One region of the Kribbella sp. NBC_00889 genome, then DNA from elsewhere that is predicted to be linked to it. Evidence: riboswitches for the same ligand, from Rfam matches in the RefSeq annotation. Region 1 holds a riboswitch; the other holds the start of a gene.
What was found. Region 1 has a riboswitch for FMN ahead of ribD (bifunctional diaminohydroxyphosphoribosylaminopyrimidine deaminase/5-amino-6-(5-phosphoribosylamino)uracil reductase RibD). Riboswitches for the same ligand answer to the same signal wherever they lie in the genome.
Positions count from the first base shown of each region.

Region 2: linked by a shared signal. The riboswitch ahead of ribB (3,4-dihydroxy-2-butanone-4-phosphate synthase) and the one ahead of ribD (bifunctional diaminohydroxyphosphoribosylaminopyrimidine deaminase/5-amino-6-(5-phosphoribosylamino)uracil reductase RibD) in region 1 are both predicted to bind FMN.

Region 1 is NZ_CP108783.1:755,338-758,732, forward strand. Features, by position in the region: gene OG817_RS03850 (serine/threonine-protein kinase) at 1-1,103, opposite strand, end outside; FMN riboswitch at 1,329-1,462, shown strand; gene ribD (bifunctional diaminohydroxyphosphoribosylaminopyrimidine deaminase/5-amino-6-(5-phosphoribosylamino)uracil reductase RibD) at 1,620-2,657, shown strand; gene OG817_RS03860 (riboflavin synthase) at 2,658-3,263, shown strand; gene pnuC (nicotinamide riboside transporter PnuC) at 3,260-3,395, shown strand, end outside.
Region 2 is NZ_CP108783.1:7,297,982-7,301,376, reverse strand. Features, by position in the region: gene OG817_RS35745 (transketolase) at 1-178, shown strand, start outside; gene OG817_RS35740 (transketolase family protein) at 175-1,140, shown strand; gene ribB (3,4-dihydroxy-2-butanone-4-phosphate synthase) at 1,124-1,741, opposite strand; FMN riboswitch at 1,843-1,976, opposite strand; gene OG817_RS35730 (sugar-binding transcriptional regulator) at 2,065-3,042, shown strand; gene OG817_RS35725 (threonine/serine exporter ThrE family protein) at 3,042-3,395, shown strand, end outside.

The DNA of each region.
Region 1 (3,395 bases):
GGTTGGGCGGTGGGTGCAATGGGGGCGATCGCCACGCGTGCCGGTTGAGTTGCCTGTGCGGGCTGGGACGCGCGGGTTGGCTGGGGTGGAGGAGCCGGCTCAGGTGAAGGAGCTGGCTGGGGTCGAGGAGTTGGCGGTGCCTGGATCGGTTGCAGGACGGGGCGAGGTGGTGGGGACTGCGGGGCTGGGCCGGTGGGGGTCCAGGCGGGTGGGAGAGGTGGGAGTTGGTCGAAGACCTCGGGGGAGTCCGGGTGGTTGGCCCACGGAGTCTCCCCGGCGGGTGGGAGGAGGCCGGATTCGGCGAGGAGGCGAGCGGCGGCGTGGGCGGACTCGGGGCGTTCGGACGGATCGGGTGCCATGCAACGCCGGATGAACTCAGCGAGTGGCGCAGCGACGGTTGCTAGCCGCTTGGCGCCGGCTGCGTGTGGCCCGGCGGCTGCGTGTGGCCCGGCGGCTGCGTGTGGTGCGGCGCGTATAGGGGGTCCGGCGGGTGCGGGTGATTCGGCGTTGGCGGTGCGTGTGGTGGTGGGTGAGAGGGGGGTAGGGCGTTGGCCGGTGAGGAGTTCTAGGGCTACGGCTCCGACGGTGTAGAGGTCTTGGCGGGGGTCGGGGTCGGCGCCGGCTAGTTGTTCGGGGGCGAGGTATCCGGGGGTGCCGAGGATTGTGCTGGTGCGGGTCATGCGTGGTTCGCCGATCAGGCCGGCGACGCCGAAGTCGGACAGGCGCAGGTGGGGGCGGCCGGTTCCGGTCACGTCGAGCAGGAGGTTCGCCGGCTTCAGGTCGCGATGGACGACGCCTGCTGCATGGACTGCGGACAGGCCGTGCAGGAGTTGGTCGAGCAGTACGGCGACGTACGGCGCTGGGAGCGGACCGTGGTCGCCGAGGAGGGTGGCGACAGAGCCGCCGCGGACCAGATCCATCGCGAACACGACCTTGTCGTCGTCAGCCGCCCATCCGTGCGGCGCGACCACGTGGGGGTGCTGGATCCGCACGGACTGTTCCCGGACGAAGCGCAGGAGGGTGGCCGCGTCGTGCTGCCCGAGGACTTTGGCGGCGACGTACCCCGACCGCCGCAGATCCCACGCTCGCCAGACCGACCCCATCCCGCCGGTCCCGATCAGGTCGATCAGCCGATACCGCCCAGCAAACGCCTCCACCGGCAAGAAGGTACAGGGTCCGGGGGACCGCCCCGCCGGACACGAACGCCCCGAATCCGCCCAGGATCGGTGGTGGGAAGGACCGGTCGGTGGGTGGGAATGACCGGGATGTGACCTGGGTCGTGGTGCGGGTTGGTGGGGAGGGCATACTTGAAGCACGAGTGAACCCACTCGCGTGCTCCGGGGTCGGTGTAATTCCGAGCCGGCGGTGACAGTCCGCGACCCGGCCGCTGCGGTTTGGCGGTCGGTTGACCTGGTGGAATTCCGGGACCGACGGTGAAAGTCCGGATGGGAGGCGCACGCGATCGGCGGGAGAGCTCCGGCGTTCGGACGGCGCGGCATGTGGGTGATGAGCCTGCGTGAACGCGTGGCCTCGATCCTCTGAGGACCGGCTGGACGGCGGGGATTGCCGCGCCGGTTGTCATGGCCCCGGAGTGCGTCCGTGACGACGAGGGACCGTGAGTGAACAACGCTTCGCCGATCGATGTGGCCTGGATGCGGCGTGCGATCGAGCTGGCCGCACGCGGCATCGGCACCACCCATCCCAACCCGGTGGTCGGCTGTGTCATCACCGGCCCCGACGGCCATCCGGTCGGTGAGGGCTTCCATGCCGTTGCCGGTGGCCCGCACGCCGAGGTCGAGGCCCTCCGGATGGCCGGACCGGCGGCTCGCGGCGGTACGGCGTACGTGACGCTGGAGCCCTGCAATCACACCGGCCGGACCGGGCCGTGTGCGGACGCCCTGATCGCGGCCGGGATCACCCGTGTCGTGTACGCCGTCGCGGACCCGAACAGGCAGGCGTCCGGAGGCGCCGAGAAGCTCCGGCGCAAGAACATCACCGTCCAGCAAGGCGTACTGCAAGCCGAGGCTGAGGCGGTCAACCAGGTCTGGCTGCACAGCGTCCGGACCGGGCGGCCGTTCGTCACCTGGAAGTTCGCGACCACCCTGGACGGGCGGTCGGCCGCACCGGACGGGACCAGCCGGTGGATCACCGGTCCGCTGGCCCGGGCCGACGTACACCGCAAGCGGGCCGAGTGCGACGCGATTGCTGTCGGCACTCAGACCGTGCTGGACGACGACCCGGAGCTGACCGTTCGCGACGAGAACGACGTACCGGCCGGGCGGCAGCCGCTGCGCGTCGTCGTCGGCGACCGCGAGATCCCGACGACCGCGCGAGTTCGCAACGACCGCGCCGAGACCCTGCTGCTGCCGACGCATGATCCGGCCGAGGTACTCCGCCAGCTCGACGATCGGCAGATCCGGCACCTCTGGCTCGAGGGCGGGCCGACCCTGGCCGCCGCCTTCCTGCGCGCGCAACTCGTCGACCAGCTCGTCGCGTACGTCGCCCCGGCTGTCCTCGGCTCGGGGTACGCCGCGATCGGCGACCTCGGCGCGGAATCGATCCACCACCTGCGGCGGTTCAAGCTAGCGGACGTCACTCGCCTCGGCGACGACGTCCGGTTGATCCTGACGCCGCTCGAACCGCAAAGGACGCACTGAATGTTCACCGGAATCGTCGAGGAACTCGGCACCGTCGAGGCGCTCGACCTGCTCGAAGGTGACGCCGCCCGGCTCACCATCCGCGGCCCCAAGGTGACCGGGGACGCCGGCCACGGCGACTCGATCGCGGTCAACGGCTGTTGCCTGACAGTGGTCGCGACCGGCGAGGGCACCTTCACCGCCGACGTGATGCGCGAGACCCTGCAGCGCACCAGCCTCGGCCAGGCTGCCAAGGGTTCGCAGGTCAACCTGGAGCGGGCGGTGTCCGCGCACGACCGGCTCGGCGGCCACATCGTCCAAGGCCACGTCGACGGGGTCGGCACGATCGCGAGTCGTACGCCGGCCGAGCACTGGGAGGAAGTCCGGGTCGCGGCCGCGCCGGAGATTCTCAAGTACGTCGCCGAGAAGGGCTCGATCGCTGTCGACGGCGTTTCGCTGACCGTCACCGATGTGGACGACGACACCGGCACGTTCGGCATCAGCCTGATCCCGACCACGCTCGAGCTGACCGTGCTGGGCCGGAACAAGGTCGGCGACACGGTCAACCTCGAAGTCGACGTGATCGCGAAGTACGTGGAACGACTACTTGCTGGAGGCACCAAGTGAACCCGCTCGACTGGCTGCTGCACGAGCAGGTGACGATCGCCGGCTCCCCGGTACTGATCCGGGAGATCGTCGGCAACGGCTTCGGCCTGGCCAGCGCCCTGTTCGGCATGCGCCGGATGGTCTCGGCCTGGC
Region 2 (3,395 bases), 2.6 Mb from region 1:
ACCGTTCCGGCCCGGGAAGCCGACCTTCGTGATCGCGCACACCCACAAGGGTCACCCGATCTCGTTCATGAGCAACAACGTCGCGTGGCACCACCGGGTGCCGGACGCGGCGGAGTTCCAGCAGGCGATGACTGAGCTGGAAGCCGTTGTTCCCCGCTACTCCAAGGAGCCGGTATGACCGTCGTCCATACCTCGATCGCCGACCGGCCGCGGTACGACTGCCGGGACGCGTACGTCGAGACGCTGGCCGAGCTCGCGCACGCGGACCACCGGATCGTCGGGGTGGTGAACGACTCGGTCGGCTCGAGCAAGCTGAACAGCTTCCGCAAGGCGTTCCCGGACCGGTTGATCAACGTCGGCATCGCCGAGCAGGACATGGTCGGGGTCGCGTCCGGCCTGGCCAACGGCGGCCGGATCCCGTTCGTGTCGGCCGCCTCCTGCTTTCTCACCGGTCGCGCCCTCGAGCAGATCAAGGCGGACGTCGCGTACTCGAACACCAACGTGAAGCTGTGCGGGATGAGTCCAGGGGTGGCGTACGGCGAACTCGGCCCCACGCACCACTCGATCGAGGACATCGCCTGGCTGCGGGCGATCTCCAACCTGACGGTGATCGTGCCGGCCGACCCGATCGAGACGGCGGCCGCGTTGCGCTGGGCGGCGGCCTCGGACGGGCCGGTGTTCATCCGGGTCAGCCGGATGAACGTGCCGAAGGTGTACGACGAGGACTACGACTTCCGGCTCGGCCGGGCGATCACCGTCCGGGCCGGCGACGACGTGACGCTGATCAGCAACGGGACGGTGCTGTGGCGAGCGATCGCCGCGGCCGAGCAGCTCGCCACGGAAGGGATCTCGGCCCGGGTGCTGTCGATGCCGACGGTGAAGCCGTTGGACACCGGCGCTGTGGTCGCGGCCGCGCGGGAGACGGCCGGAATCGTGACCGCCGAGGAGGCGGTGTCCAGCGGCGGGCTCGGTGGCGCCGTTGCGGAGACCGTTGTCCAGCAGCATCCGGCCCGGGTGACGATCCTCGGGATCCCCGAGTTCGCACCCACCGGGTCGGCCGACTACCTGCTGGACCACTTCGGGCTCTCGCCCGACGGCATCGCGGCGGCCGCCCGCAGGCTGGTCAGCCGAGGAACGTGACCAGGTCGGCGATCGACACCATCGCGAAGCTGTGCGTGTCGGCGAAGGCGCGCAGGTCGGCTCCGGTCATCAGCGTGCCGTCGTCGTTCATCAGTTCGCCGATCACGCCGACCGGCGGCAGTCCGGCCAGCCGGACCAGCTCGACCGTGGCCTCGGTATGACCCGGCCGCTGGCGGACGCCGCCGCCCACTGCGCGCAGCGGCAGGATGTGGCCGGGCCGGATCAGGTCCGTAGGCCCGGCTGCCGGGTCGGCCAGCACCCGGACGGTCCGGGCCCGGTCGGCGGCCGAGATGCCGGTGCCGACGCCACTGCTGGCATCGACCGAGACGGTGTACGCCGTACGCAGGCTGTCCTGGTTGTCCGGCACCATCAGCGGCAGTTCGAGCCGGTCGAGCACCTCCGGCGCGGCCGGCGCGCACACGTAGCCGCTGGTGTGCCGGACGAGCAGCGCCATCAGCTCGGGGGTTGCGAGGCTCGCGGCGAACGTCAGGTCGCCCTCGTTCTCGCGGTCCTCGTCGTCGACGACCACCACGGGTCGCCCCAGCGCGATCTGGTCGACGGCGTGCTGGATGGTGTCCAGGCGGGTTGTCACGGTGGTCACGGTCGTTGTCCTCTCGGCCTGGCACTCCGGGGGGCAACGACAAGCTCCACGACGGGTCCGATCGCGCGGACAGCGCACACCGGACGGCATCGCGAAGACTGCCACGTGCATCTTCCCATCCGGACTTTCACCGTCGGTCCCGGAGTTCCACCAGGTCAACCGGACACCCTCGCGGGTGTACGGGTCGCGGACTGTCACCGCCGGCTCGGAATTTCACCGACCCCAGAGCACGTGTGGTCTTGCAAACTGCGGTCAGTTTATCGGGTTCGGCCGCCGCCGCTGACCTATAGTCCATTCCTGATCGTGTCCTAAGGGGAGTCGACGTGGCCAACGGCAACCGCGCGGTGCGCCAGCCCGGGCTGGACGAGTTGCGGCTGCTGGCGAAGGTGGCCCGGATGTACCACGAGAAGGGCATCCGGCAGCCGAAGATCGCGGCCGAGCTCAACCTCTCCCAGGCGCGGGTGTCGCGGATGCTCAAGCAGGCCGTCGAGGTCGGCATCGTGCACACCGTGGTGACCATGCCGAGCGGGGTGCACAGCGACCTCGAGGACGAGTTGCAGGGCCGGTACGGGCTCCGGGACGCGGTGGTCGTCGACACCGCGGGCGCCGGGGACGACGTACTGCCGGCGTTGGGCTCGGGGGCGGCGGCGTACCTGGACATGACGCTGACCGGTGCGCACGTGATCGGGATCTCGTCCTGGAGCGAGACGCTGATCAGTGCGGTCGACCGGATGCCGCGCAAGAGCGTGCCGGTGGTCGACCGGGTGGTCCAGATCGTCGGCGGCCTGGGTGACGCGGCGGTGCAGATGCAGGCGACCCGGCTGACCGCGCGGTTCGCCGAGCTGACCGGTGGGATGCCGGTCTACCTGCCCGCGCCCGGACTGGTCGGGACGCCGGCGGTCCGGCGGGCGATGATGAACGACGTGTCCGTTCGGGACGTTCTGGGCACCTGGGGACAGCTCACCGACGCCCTGGTCGGGATCGGCAGTCTCGAGCCCTCGCCGCTGCTGCAGCGCAGTGGGAACGCGGTCGCCGAGGCCGACCGGGACGAGCTTCGCCGGCTCGGTGCCGTCGGTGACGTCTGTTTCCGGTTCTTCGACGAAGAGGGAAGGCACGTGCGCTCGACGTTCGACCAGCGGGTCATCGGGGTGACCGCCAAGGAGTTGCTGGCGGTACCGCGCCGGATCGGCGTCGCGGGCGGGGACCGGAAGTTCTCCGCGATCCGCGCCGCGCTGCTCGGGGGCTGGGTGAACATCCTGATCACCGACCTGGCGATGGCCCATCGCCTTCTCGGCGAGTGATGGAGCGGGACGAGCAGCGGGAGGTCTACCGGACCCTCGACCTGGCGTTGCGGGTCGGTGAGGTGCTGCTGTCCAGTGGCGCCGGTACGGCGGACGCGACCGCGACGATCCTGGGTGTGACCGCGGCCGGTGGTCTGCGCGGCTGCGAGGTCGACATCACGTTCACCTCGATGGCGATCTCGTACCAGGCGGCGCCGGACGTCGCGCCGGAGACGCACATCCGGCTGGTCCGCTACCGGTCGCAGGACTTCTCCCGTCTGACCGAGGTCGATTGGCTGGTACGGCGGTTCGCCCGCGGCGACCTGACCCGGGACGAGGCGAGTCGCGAACTGGCCCGGCTGACGTCGGCGGGT